4 regions of the Bradyrhizobium sp. HKCCYLRH3097 genome follow, and region 2 is predicted to be linked to each of the others. Evidence: predicted binding sites of a transcription regulator. Region 2 holds the regulator's gene; each other region holds the start of a gene.
What was found. The regulator LexA, encoded in region 2, represses DNA repair genes until DNA is damaged. The targets are predictions, from matches to a motif close to TGTTCNNNNTGTGTTCNG.
Positions count from the first base shown of each region.

Region 1 (3,196 bases), on a different contig from region 2:
ACGGTCATGGATGGGTGGTAGCAGATTTGCGCAAGAAACGCTCCCCATCTCAGCTGTCATCGTCCGCGAGCCGGGCGATGACAGTCTTGGCAAAATTCAAGCTGCGACAAGGGCGAGCTGCCCAATCACTCCCCCGCCTGCACGCGTCCCGCCAGCGGAAACAAATCCGGCGCGGTGCCCGTAGCTGGCGCGATGCGTGGCGACTCCACCGGCGTGTCCTGTTTGCTGAAGTCGAGCTCCTCGATCCGCGCGGCGCGCTTCTCGATCTTGTCGGCCGAGATGAGGATCTGGCGGATGTCCTCGCCGACATCGCCGAAATGCTTCTGCAGCTTGAGCACGCGCTCGCGCAGGCGGCCGAGATCGTCCCCGAGATGGATCACCTCGTTGCGGATCTGGTCGGCGGCGTCGCGGATGCGTGCGTCCTTCATGATCTGCTGCATGACCTGGATCGCGAGCATCAGCAGCGACGGCGACACCAGCACGACGCGCGCGCGATACGCTTTCTGGATGACGTCGTCGAAGCCATCATGGATCTCGGCATAGACCGATTCCGACGGCACGAACATCAGCGCGGTGTCCTGCGTCTCGCCGACCACCAGATATTTCTCCGCGATGTCGTTGACGTGACGCAGCACGTCGGTACGCAGGCGCTGTGCCGCGGTGCGCTTCTCCTCGTCCGTCTCCGCATCATGCAGCGCGGTCACGGCTTCCAACGGAAACTTGGCGTCGATGCACAGCGGTCGCGCGTCGGGCAGGAACACGACGCAGTCCGGCCGCTTGCCGCTGGCGAGCGTGTACTGGAACGCGTAACTGCCTTTCGGCAGTCCGTCCTGCACGATCGCCTCCATCCGCGCCTGGCCGAACGCGCCGCGCGACTGCTTGTTGGCGAGGACGTCGCGCAGGGTCGTGACCTGGGTCGTCAGCTCGCTGAGATCACGGTGGGCATTGTCGATGATGCCGAGCCGCTCGTGCAGCACGCGCAGACTATCCATGGTGTGGCGCGTACTCTGCTCCATCGACTGTCCGACGCGATGAGTCACCGCATCGAGCCGCTCGTTGACGCTGCGGGCAAGATCAACCTGCCGGCCGGCGAGCAGCTGCGCCATCGCGTCGACCCGGCCGGAGGCCTCGCTCTGGACGCGGATCATCTCGCTGAACCGTTGTTCGATCTCATCGCTGCGCATCGCCTGCTGGGCCGCGAGCTCGGCGCCGCGCCGGCCGGAACGCACCACGGCCGCCACGATCATCACGAGCAGCAGCACCACCAGCACGCCAAATCCGATCAGCGCATCGCTGGCGCGGACCGGAAGGTCGCCGATCATGATGACGACAGGATTGAGGGACTGGCTGGCGGCGGTCATCACGCCCGTCTATCCGATTCGCACAAGCTCGCGAACGAAGAGAGAACATTTATGGTTAAGGCCAGGTTAAGAATCATGGTTAACGAGGCATTGAAATTCATGGTTAGCGAAGTCTTAACTGCGAGCCATCACATTGACCGCGCCGGTTCCGCGGCTTAAATCGCGCGCCATGTCCCTAAGAGAAATCATCATTCTGCCGGACCGGCAGTTGCGGCTGGTGTCCAAGCCGGTCGAGAAGGTCACGCCGGAGATCCGGCAGCTGGTCGACGACATGTTTCAGACCATGTACGACGCGCCGGGCATCGGGCTCGCAGCGATTCAGGTCGCGCAGCCGCTGCGCGTCATCACCATGGATCTGGCCAAGCCCGACGCGAACGGCGAAGGCAAGCGCGAGCCGCGCGTCTTCATCAATCCGGAGATCGTTGCCAAGTCGGACGAGCTGTCGGTCTACGAGGAAGGCTGCCTGTCGATCCCCGAATATTACGAGGAGGTCGAGCGGCCGGCGCGCGTGCGCGTGCGCTTCACCGATCTCGACGGGCTGGTTCGCGAGGAGGATGCCGAGGGGCTCTACGCCACCTGCATCCAGCACGAGATCGACCATCTCAACGGCGTGCTGTTCATCGACTATCTGTCGAAGCTCAAGCGCGACCGCGTGATGAAGAAGTTCGCCAAGGCCGCCAAGCGCGCCAGCGAGTAACGATCAACTCTCTCCTCCGTCATGCCCGGGCTTGACCCGGGCATCTACGTCGAGCCGCGCGTTACAGGCAGCTCGACGTGGATGACCGGGACAAGCCCGGCCATGACGCGGAGGATTCGGCAATGCAGGATCTTCCACCAGATGCCGCTTCGCCTGATCTTCATGGGCACGCCGGATTTCGCCGTGCCGACCCTGCTCGAACTTGCCGGCCACGGCCACGAGATCGCGGCGGTCTATACGCGCGCGCCGAAGCCCGGCGGCCGCCGCGGCCTGGCGCTGGTGCCGACGCCGATCGAGACCGAGGCGCGCCGGCTCGGCATTCCCGTGCTCACGCCGAAGACGCTGAAGACCGAGGACGCGCTGGCTGCGTTCCGCGCCCATGAGGCCGATGTCGCCGTTGTCGTCGCCTATGGCATGATCCTGCCGCAGGCGATTCTCGATGCACCGAAACTCGGCTGCTACAACCTCCACGCCTCGTTGCTGCCACGCTGGCGCGGCGCCGCGCCGATCAACCGTGCCATCATGGCAGGGGACGCTGAAAGCGGCGTGATGGTCATGAAGATGGATGTCGGTCTCGACACTGGCGACGTTGCGATGGCCGAGCGTCTGCCCATCACCGACGCGATGACGGCGTCCGATCTGCACGATCGCCTCTCGCGGATCGGTGCCGACCTGATGGTGCGCGCGATGGCGGCGCTGGAGCGCGGCGGGCTGACGTTGACGAAGCAGGCCGAGGAGGGCGTCACCTACGCCGCCAAGATCGAGAAGGCGGAGGCGCGGATCGATTGGACGAAGCCGGCGCATGCGGTGCTGCGGCACATCCACGGCCTGTCGCCATTTCCCGGCGCCTGGAGCGAGGTCGTGCTCGATGGCGAGGCGGTACGGCTGAAGATGCTGCGCTGTGAGCAGGCCGGCGGCGCGGGCGCGCCCGGCACTGTTCTGGATGACCAGCTCACCATCGCCTGCGCCGACGGCGCGATCCGCATCACCGAGCTGCAGCGCGCCGGCAAGGGCCCGATGAAGGCCGCGGATTTCCTGCGCGGCACCCCATTGAATCGCGGTGCTCGTTTTTCGTAACGCTGTCATACCCCGCGAAAGCGGGGTATCCAGTACGCCGAGACGTGCATTGTCGCGCCGA
Region 1 is NZ_JBNPTX010000001.1:797,168-800,363, forward strand. It holds gene ACQR0U_RS03590 (AmpG family muropeptide MFS transporter) at 1-8, opposite strand, end outside; gene ACQR0U_RS03595 (DNA recombination protein RmuC) at 126-1,361, opposite strand; gene def (peptide deformylase) at 1,531-2,058, shown strand; gene fmt (methionyl-tRNA formyltransferase) at 2,200-3,135, shown strand.
Region 1: a site for LexA is predicted at 1,392-1,409, ahead of ACQR0U_RS03595 (DNA recombination protein RmuC). Genes of this name have one in related genera too.

Region 2 (3,196 bases):
CCAGATGGCGATGTCGTCAGCCGTGACTGTCAGCCATCCGAACACAAGCATATTGCAGCCGGGCTCGGTGATCCCGGCGGCCTTGTTCCAATCGATCTTGTTGACCACGGCAGCAGGCTCCCCCGGCACATCATGGCGGCCGAGGGATGTCGTTCCTATCCGATGCGATGCCGGGGCGTGAGGTTCGCCCGAGAGGACTTTGCGCTTGCAGAACCCAAATCTCCCACGGTCGAAAGCTCGCTCACGACCGAGAGAAATGCCGATGCGGAGACCCCTCAGGTGATGCTGATGCGGCGAATCGGTGTGGCCTGCGAAGGCGGCACGTCCTCGGCGATGTCCGGGCGTCGCTCCGCCGGCTGCTTGCTGACCGGCAATTGCAGCACGGTGACGCGCTGGCCCTCGCAGAGCTGGGTCACCAGCACGTGGCGGCCATCGGCGAATTCGATCGCGTCGTGATGGCGATCGGGAATGTGAGTCTCGATGCTGTTGAACTTTGCGACGCGCTCGCGGATCGTCCGGGTCCAGAGCCAGCGGCTGTCGTAGCGGACGTCCTCGGCGAAGGCCAACTCGGTGCCGGGCAGCATGCAGACTGCGACGGTCGGCTCGCTCTCCAGCGCGAAGCCGCGGGTGGCGGTGCCACGGAAGATCATCGAGATCAACGTCTCGCCGACCTTGGCGGGACGGGACGCAACCGCATGGAGGCTGTAGTCACACATCGGATCGCTCCTCGTTGAGAGATAGCCGACCCACGCTCCCCCCGGACAGGCGCAGGCCTCTATCAGAGTGGACATCGATGGTGATGTTAGCGCGCGCTTCGCGGCAATTCTGCGCTGATCTGCATCGCGTGTGCCCGCAGCCGATCACAAGCGTTTGAGCATGCCGCGCTGCACATCATGAGGTGCATTCGCGCGTGACGTATTTTGCTGGGCAGCCTCCGATCGGCGGCGAAAGCGCGTGCGCCCGCCGCCCATCGACCGATCCCATTCGCGATCAGTACTTGCGGTACAGCCCGACCAGCTTGCCTTGGATCTTCACCCGGTTCGGCGGCAGGATGCGTACCTCGTAGGCGGTGTTGGCCGGCTCCAGCGCGATCGATGCGCCGCGGCGGCGGAAGCGCTTCAACGTCGCTTCCTCATCGTCGATCAGCGCCACCACGATGTCGCCGGTGTCGGCGGTCTCGTTGCGTTGGATCAGCGCCATGTCGCCGTCGAGGATGCCGGCATCGACCATGGAGTCGCCGCGCACCTCGAGCGCATAGTGATCGCCGTTGCCGAGCATGTCGGCAGGCACGCTGATGGTGTGGCTGCGCGTCTGTAGCGCCTCGATCGGAGTACCGGCGGCGATGCGGCCCATCACCGGCACTGCGACGGGGCGCTCGCCATCGTCCAGCGCGGGAGTGCTGGTGCGCACCTTGCCGAGATTGCCCTCGATCACCGATGGGGTGAAGCCGCGGCGGTTGTTGGCGGCCTGTGACAGCTCGGGCAGCTTGATCACCTCGATCGCGCGGGCGCGGTTGGGCAGCCGGCGGATGAAGCCGCGCTCCTCGAGCGCCGTGATCAGGCGATGAATGCCGGACTTCGAGCGCAGATCGAGCGCATCCTTCATCTCGTCGAAGGACGGCGGCACGCCGGCTTCCTTGAGCCGCTCGTTGATGAACCGCAGAAGTTCGTACTGTTTGCGCGTCAGCATCTCGACCTGGTCCCCGGTTTGTTGTCGTCCGAGTCCAAGAGCTGCGCCTCGCGCACAAACCGGCTGAGAGCGCCCTGGAGTCGGACCGTCATCGCGTCGCCCGCAACATACTAAAAACAAATCATGAACGGACACTATATGTTCGATGTGTGTTCCGCAATCCTAAAAATATGATGAACAGACCGGGCTTTACCGGGGAAGCGGCTCAATTCGGCAGGCGCAGGATCTCGCACGGGCTGCCGGCAGGCGCCTTCGGCGCAAACGCCGGCCGGATCACCACAGCCTGCGAGAGCGCGAGATTGCCGAGCAGCGACGAATCCTGCTGGCTCACCGGGGTGGCGATCAGCGTGCCGTCGGCGCGCTCTTCGAGCCGCGCCCGCAGATAGTCCTCGCGCGAATCGTTCGGCCCGAGCTCGCGGCCGAGCAGGGCGGTCTCGCGCGGCATCACGGCCTCGTCGCGGCCGAGCAGCCGCCGAATCAGCGGCACCAGGAACAGGAGGGCGCAGACATAGGACGACACCGGATTGCCGGGCAGTCCGATCACCCTGATGTCGCCGAGCCGTCCGTGCATCATCGGCTTGCCCGGCCGCATCGCGATCTTCCAGAACGCCATCTCGACGCCCTCGGCTTCGAGCGCCTGCTTGACCAGGTCGTGATCGCCGACCGAGGCGCCGCCGGTCGTGATCAAGATGTCGGCCTTGGCCTCTCGGGCCCGGCGGATGCCGGCGATCGTCGCCTCCATCGTATCCGCGGCGATGCCGAGATCGATCGGGGTCCCGCCCTCGTTGCGCACCAGCGCCCGCAAGGCGTAGCCGTTGGAATAGACGATCTGGCCCGGGCCGGGCGTCGAGCCCGGCATCACCAGCTCGTCGCCGGTGGCGAGCAGCGCCACCTTCGGCCGGCGCCGCACCGGCAGCGCCGGATGATTCATGCTGGCCGCCAGCGACAGGTCGCGGTCGCTGAGCCGGCGCCCGGACTTCAGCAGCACCATGCCCTGGTGAAAGTCGACGCCCGCCGGCCGGATATGCCGGCCCTTGATCGCGGCCTCGGTGATCACGACGTGGCCATCTTCGGCGATCGTGTCCTCCTGGATCACCACCGCGTCCGCGCCCTCCGGAACAACGCCACCGGTGAAGATCCGCGCCGCCTCGCCGGGTCCAACCACGCGATCGAACGGCCGCCCCGCCGCGACCTCCCCGATGACCTTCAGCCGCGCCTTGGCCTGGGCGGCGTCCGCCGCGCGCACGGCATAGCCGTCCATCGCCGACATCGCCTCGGGCGGCTGCGTCCGCAGCGCCGCGAGGTCCCGCGCCAGGATGCGGTGAAACGCTTCGTCCAGCCCGACCTGCTCCTCGGCCAGCGGCTCGGCGCCGGCGAGCACGGCGGACAACGCATCAGACACCGGCATCAGGGCCATGGGAGTTCCTTCGGACGGAGACGGCAGATCGAATGAATCGCCTTCTAACCGAACGCGCACGGCGCGGCCAAGGGCCTAGGCCGGCTCCCT
Region 2 is NZ_JBNPTX010000012.1:133,864-137,059, forward strand. It holds gene ACQR0U_RS25735 (hypothetical protein) at 1-108, opposite strand, end outside; gene ACQR0U_RS25740 (hypothetical protein) at 276-716, opposite strand; gene lexA (transcriptional repressor LexA) at 991-1,689, opposite strand; gene ACQR0U_RS25750 (molybdopterin molybdotransferase MoeA) at 1,895-3,106, opposite strand.

Region 3 (3,196 bases), on a different contig from region 2:
CATAGTCGGCGAGCCGAATCGCGTCCTCGTCATGTTCGACGACGATGACGGTGTTGCCGAGGTCGCGCAGCCGCTTCAGCGTGTCGAGCAGGCGGGCATTGTCGCGCTGGTGCAGGCCGATCGACGGCTCGTCGAGCACGTAGAGCACGCCCGTCAGCCCCGAGCCGATCTGCGACGCCAGGCGGATGCGCTGGCTCTCGCCGCCGGACAGCGTGCCGGAGGAGCGCGCCAGGGTCAGGTAGTTCAGGCCGACGTCGAGCAGGAAGGTGAGGCGGTCGCGGATCTCCTTCAGGATGCGGGTGGCGATCTCGGTCTGCTGCGCATTGAGCTGCTTCGGCACCTCGGCGAACCACTCGCCGGCCGCCTTGACGGAGAGGTCGCTGATCTCGCCGATGTGCTTGCCGCCGACCTTGACGCACAGCGCCTCGGGCTTCAGCCGAAAACCCTTGCAGCCGGCGCAGGGCACGTCGTTGAAGTATTTGCCGAGCTCCTCGCGCGCCCATTCGCTCTCGGTCTCGCGGAAGCGGCGCTCGATGTTGGTGATGACGCCCTCGAACGGCTTCTTGGTGTCGTAGGCGCGGACGCCGTCCTCATAGGTGAACTTGATCTCGTCGTCGCCGGAGCCGTGCAGCAGCGCGTTCTGCGTCTTCTTCGGCAGATCCTTCCACTTGGTGTCCAGCGTGAACTTGTAGAACTTGCCGAGCGCGGTCAGGGTCTGCAGGTAATAGGGCGACGACGACTTGGCCCAGGGCGCGATCGCGCCCTTGCGCAGGGTGACGTCCTTGTCGGGAATGACGAGGTCGGCATCGACGTGCTGCTCGACCCCCAGGCCGCCGCATTCCGGGCAGGCGCCGTAGGGGTTGTTGAACGAGAACAGCCGCGGCTCGATCTCGGGGATCGTGAAGCCGGAGACCGGGCAGGCGAACTTCTCCGAGAACAGGATGCGCTCGGGCCCGCTCTTGTCGTGGATCTTTGCGGTTTTCTTTTTTTCCTTCTCCTCCGCCGGCGCGGCCGAGGCGGGAGCGTCTGCGAACTCGATGACGGCCAGGCCTTCGGCGAGCTTCAGCGCAGTCTCGAAGCTTTCTGCGAGACGCTGGCCGATGTCGGGGCGCACGACGATGCGGTCGACGACGACGTCGATATCGTGCGGGAACTTCTTGTCGAGCGTCGGCGCCTCGGCGAGCTCATGGAAGGTGCCGTCGATCTTGACGCGCTGAAAGCCCTTCTTGAGATATTCGGCGAGCTCCTTCTTGTACTCGCCCTTGCGGCCGCGCACGACCGGCGCCAGCAGATAGAGGCGGGTGCCCTCGGGCATCGCCAGCACGCGGTCGACCATCTGCGAGACGGTCTGGCTTTCGATCGGCAGGCCGGTCGCCGGGGAGTAGGGCACGCCGACGCGCGCCCACAGCAGGCGCATGTAGTCGTAGATCTCGGTGACGGTGCCGACTGTCGAGCGCGGGTTCTTCGAGGTCGTCTTCTGCTCGATCGAGATCGCCGGCGACAGGCCGTCGATCTGGTCGACGTCCGGCTTCTGCATCATCTCCAGGAACTGGCGGGCATAGGCCGACAGCGATTCGACGTAGCGGCGCTGACCCTCGGCGTAGATCGTATCGAAAGCGAGCGAGGACTTGCCGGAGCCGGACAGCCCGGTGAACACGACGAGCCTGTCGCGCGGGATCTCGACGTCGATGTTTTTCAGATTGTGCTCGCGGGCGCCGCGGATGGTGATGGCCCGCAGGCTCGACTGGTTGGCTTGCGCGCGCTGCTTGGCCTTGAGCACTTCATCCATGACGATCGTCCCACGGCGCAGAGTCGCGCCATCGTTGCAGGCGCGTTTCGCCGGAAGCCGGCCATCGGACGCCAGGGGGAAAAGGTATGGTCGGAACGTAGGAAGAACGGAGCTGGATTTCCAGTGCCGTCAGCGAATCATCAACAATGCGCTCAGGGAATGGCAGCGACTGGCAGGAGGCTGCCGGTTCCGTCCTGGTTTGTGCACGATCCCACAAAGAAAAAGCCTCCGCTCTGGCAGAGCGGAGGCTGTGTGCGTTGGCCCGGAGGCAAAAACTTAGAAGTGGTAGTTGATGCCGACCTGACCGGAATGCACGTTGAGGGTGCCGGTCGTGAGCGTGCCAAGGCCGGTGAAGGTGTAGTTCTCGCCACCGAAGCTCTTGTAGAGGTACTCGCCCTTCAGCGACCAGTTCGGGGCGAACATGTACTCGACGCCAGCGCCGACGGTCCAGCCGGAGTGGATCTTGCTGTCGGCAGCGGCGAAGCCGGGGGCCGTCAGCGAGATGCGGTTGTCGGCCCAGGCGTAACCACCGGTCGCGTACAGCAGGGTCGGGCCGAAGGCGTAGCCGATGCGGCCGCGGACAGTGCCCCAGTCGCGGATCTTGGACTCGGCGTTGACACCGAGCGCGCCGACGTTTGCGTTGATGTCGGCCCAAGCGGCGTCGGCCTCGAGGCCGAACACGACAGCACCCTGCTGCCAGTTGTAGCCGACGGTGCCGCCGGCGAAGCCGCCCTTCATAGCCGCGAAGTCAGCGTTCTCGTTGGCGTAGCCGCCCATGGCACCGATGTAGAAGCCGGTCCAGGTCAGCACCGGCGCAGCAACCGGGGCCTTGGTGTAGGTCGGGCGCGCGGCAAGATCAGCGGCGGCAGCGGGAGCGGCCAGGGCGGCCAAGGCCACGGTCGCGAGCAGGATCTTCTTCATTCCAGTCTCCAGTTTATTTTTATTCCTCGAAGTCCGCATCGCACCGATAAGCTTACGCACGAAACAGACTCACCCGTTCAAGTTGACGAGGTTCCTATAGCCCGGTTCCGTACGGATTACCGTCACCCTGAAGACACACTCGCGCCCAAACCGCGTTTTTACGGCCAAGTTCCAGAAAGCCTATGTCACTCAATTACTTGGTTCCGGGTGTGGCGAGCCGGCAAGGTGGCATCAGGGCAACAAAAAAGGCCGGCTTTCGCCGGCCCTTCTCGGAACCTGTCGGTTTGCAGGCATCAGTACTTTGCGATGACCGGGCCGCCGAAGTGGTAGCTGAGGCCGGCCTTGACCGTGTGAACGGTGTCCTTCCACTCGGAGCGGTTGAGCGCCGCAGCGCTGTACTGGATCGTGCTCTTGCCGAAGTCGAGATAGTTGTACTCGAGCTTGGCCGACCAGTTCGGCGCGAACATGTATTCGGCGCCGGCGCCG
Region 3 is NZ_JBNPTX010000002.1:8,720-11,915, forward strand. It holds gene uvrA (excinuclease ABC subunit UvrA) at 1-1,789, opposite strand, end outside; gene ACQR0U_RS05750 (outer membrane protein) at 2,066-2,710, opposite strand; gene ACQR0U_RS05755 (outer membrane protein) at 3,004-3,196, opposite strand, start outside.
Region 3: a site for LexA is predicted at 1,881-1,898, ahead of uvrA (excinuclease ABC subunit UvrA). Genes of this name have one in related genera too.

Region 4 (3,196 bases), on a different contig from region 2:
TCGACCGCAAAATGCTGGTAGTCTGGGAGCCTGAGCTCGCGCTTGAGCAGACCGCCATTGGCATGCGGGTTGGCGCCCATGCGCCGCGTGCCCTTCGGTGCCAGTGCCTGCAGCTCCGGCACGAGCCGGCCGTGGCCGTCGAACAGCGTTTCCGGCTCGTAGCTTTTCATCCACGCTTCGAGCAGCGCGAGATGCTCGGGCTTGCCGCGCGGATTGGTGATCGGCACCTGATGGGCGCGCCAGAAGCCTTCGACCTTGAGGCCGTCGACCTCCTTCGGCCCGGTCCAGCCCTTCGGGCTGCGCAGCACGATCATCGGCCAGCGCGGCCGTTGGATCGTTGCATCCGGCTGACGCGCATTCTGCTGGATCGAGCGGATGCTCGCGAGCGCGACATCGAGCGCGTCCGCCATCTGGCGATGCATCGCCTTCGGCTCCGCGCCTTCGACGAACAGCGGCTCGTAGCCGTAACCTTCGAACAGGCATTTGATCTCGGCATCGCCCATGCGGCCGAGCACGGTCGGATTGGCGATCTTGTAGCCGTTGAGATGCAAAATCGGCAGCACCGCGCCGTCATGGGCCGGGTTCAGGAACTTGTTCGAATGCCAGGATGCGGCGAGGGGCCCGGTCTCGGCTTCGCCGTCGCCGACCACGCAGGCCACGATCAGATCGGGATTGTCGAACGCCGCACCATAGGCGTGGACCAGCGCGTAGCCGAGCTCGCCGCCTTCATGGATCGAGCCCGGCGTCTCGGGCGCGGCATGGCTCGGAATGCCGCCGGGGAAGGAGAACTGCCGGAACAGCTTGCGCAGGCCATCGGCATCGCGCGTGATGTCCGGATAGATCTCGCTGTAGCTGCCTTCGAGATAGGTGTTGGCGACCATGCCGGGGCCGCCATGGCCGGGACCGCACACGTAGATGACGTCGAGATCCTGCGCCTGGATGGCGCGATTGAGATGGGCGTAGATGAAATTCAGTCCGGGCGTCGTCCCCCAGTGGCCGAGCAGGCGCGGCTTGACGTGCTCCGCTTTCAGCGGCTCGCGCAGCAGCGGGTTGTCCAGCAGATAGATCTGCCCGACCGAAAGATAGTTCGCCGCGCGCCAATAGCGATCGAGCAGGTCGAGATCGTCGGCTGTGTTGGTCTGATGGGAAGATGTGATGTTCATGGAACCTCGCTTGCCGTCCGCTTCGCGCCTGCGGGAAGTGCATTAGAGTAGCGCCGCACCATTCCGTTCCAGTGCGCTGCGAAGGATAGAACGGGAATGTGATGGTTGGCCCTGCGCGGGCTCCAGAACCGTTCCGAGACGTTGTTCTCTTTTGTTCTTGTATTGTTCTTTTTGTGTGCTATGTCTTGGCCATGAGCCGAGCATCTTCACATGCCCTCAAGCGCCCGCCGGTCCCGGTGCCCTCCGAGCCGGTGGGCGCGCCTTCATCTGACCCGGAAAACGACTTCCCCGAACTCGCGGTCGCCATCGAACGGGGGCGGCGCCGCGGCCGGGGTGCACAATCCAATGCGAGCGGCCGCTACGAAGCGGAGGCTCGCGTCGTCTTCGACGATGGATGGCAGAGTCTCGAGGATTTGCCGCCGTTCAAGACCACGGTCGCGACCGATACCTCGCGCAAGGTCATCACCCGCAACGACTCGCCGGACATCGGTTTCGATCGCTCGATCAACCCATATCGCGGCTGCGAGCATGGCTGTGTCTACTGCTTCGCGCGGCCGACCCATGCGTTTCTCGGGCTGTCGCCTGGTCTCGACTTCGAATCCAAGCTGTTCGTGAAGCCGGATGCGCCCGCGCTCGTGGAAAAGGAGCTCGCGGCCAGCGGCTACGAGCCGCGGATGATCGCGATCGGAACCAACACCGATCCCTATCAGCCGATCGAGCGCGAGCGGAAGATCATGCGCGGCATCCTCGAGGTGCTGGAAAAGGTTGGCCATCCCGTCGGGATCGTGACCAAGTCGGCGCTGGTGATGCGTGATGCCGACATCCTGGCGCGGATGGCCAAGAGGAACCTGGCGAAGGTCGCGATCTCCGTGACCACGCTGGATCCGAAGCTGGCGCGCACCATGGAGCCGCGGGCCTCGACACCGTCGAAGCGGCTGGAGGCGCTGCAGGCGCTGTCGAGGGCCGGCATTCCGACCACGGTGATGGTGGCGCCGGTGATCCCGGCGCTGAACGACAGCGAGATCGAGCGCATCCTCGATGCCGCCGCCCATGCCGGCGTCAAGGAGGCGGCCTATGTGCTGCTGCGCCTGCCGCTGGAGGTGCGCGACCTGTTCCGCGAGTGGTTGCTCGAGCATTATCCGGACCGCTACCGCCACGTCTTCACCCTGATCCGCGACATGCGCGGCGGCCGCGATTACGACTCGCAATGGGGCACGCGAATGAAGGGGACGGGCCCGATGGCCTGGATGATCGGCCGCCGCTTCGAGATCGCCTGCGAAAAGCTCGGCCTGAACAAGCGCCGGACCAAGTTGACGACCGATCATTTCGTCCGGCCGAAGGGCGGCGGGCAGCAACTCAGCCTGTTCTGAAGCGTGCGGAGAGCAGTTGATGAGCGCACAAGCGAGCGTTCCGCGGTTCACCGTCATCACACTCGGTGTATCCGAGATGCGGCGGAGCATCGCCTTCTATACGTCGCTCGGCTTCGCCCGAAAATTCCGCGCGACCGGAGAGGCCGTGGCATTCTTCGAGACCGGCGGGACGGTGCTGGCGCTGTACCCGTGGGGCGCGCTCGCCGATGATGCGGGCGTGCCGGACGCACCGCGCCCCCAGGCATTCCGCGGCGTGACGCTGGCATGGAACTGCCGCTCGGAGGCCGAGGTCGATGCGGCGCTCGCGTCGGCGGTGGAGAAAGGCGCGATGCTGCTGAAGCCGGCGCAACGAACCGACTATGGCGGTTACAGCGGCTACTTCTCCGATCCGGACGGTCATGTCTGGGAAGTGGTGATCGCGCCGGGGATTGATGTCGGCAAGGATGATCGAGTGCATCTGCCGGCGTAGTCGGTCGCGGGCAAGGGGCGAATAGCGGGGAATGAGGTCCGTTCGGGGTTGCGCCGCCGCGGGCCGTTTCGCACCATGCCCGCCATGATTCGCGACCAATCGAAAAAGCCGGGCAGGGCGAAGGCGACGAGCGGCGCCGTGGCGAAGAGCGCACCTGCAAAGGCCGCAACCAAGCCTGTTGCCACGAATGCTGC
Region 4 is NZ_JBNPTX010000007.1:72,926-76,121, forward strand. It holds gene ACQR0U_RS18360 (phosphoketolase family protein) at 1-1,163, opposite strand, end outside; gene ACQR0U_RS18365 (PA0069 family radical SAM protein) at 1,355-2,533, shown strand; gene ACQR0U_RS18370 (VOC family protein) at 2,553-3,002, shown strand; gene ACQR0U_RS18375 (ribonuclease HII) at 3,078-3,196, shown strand, end outside.
Region 4: a site for LexA is predicted at 1,316-1,333, ahead of ACQR0U_RS18365 (PA0069 family radical SAM protein). Genes of this name have one in related genera too.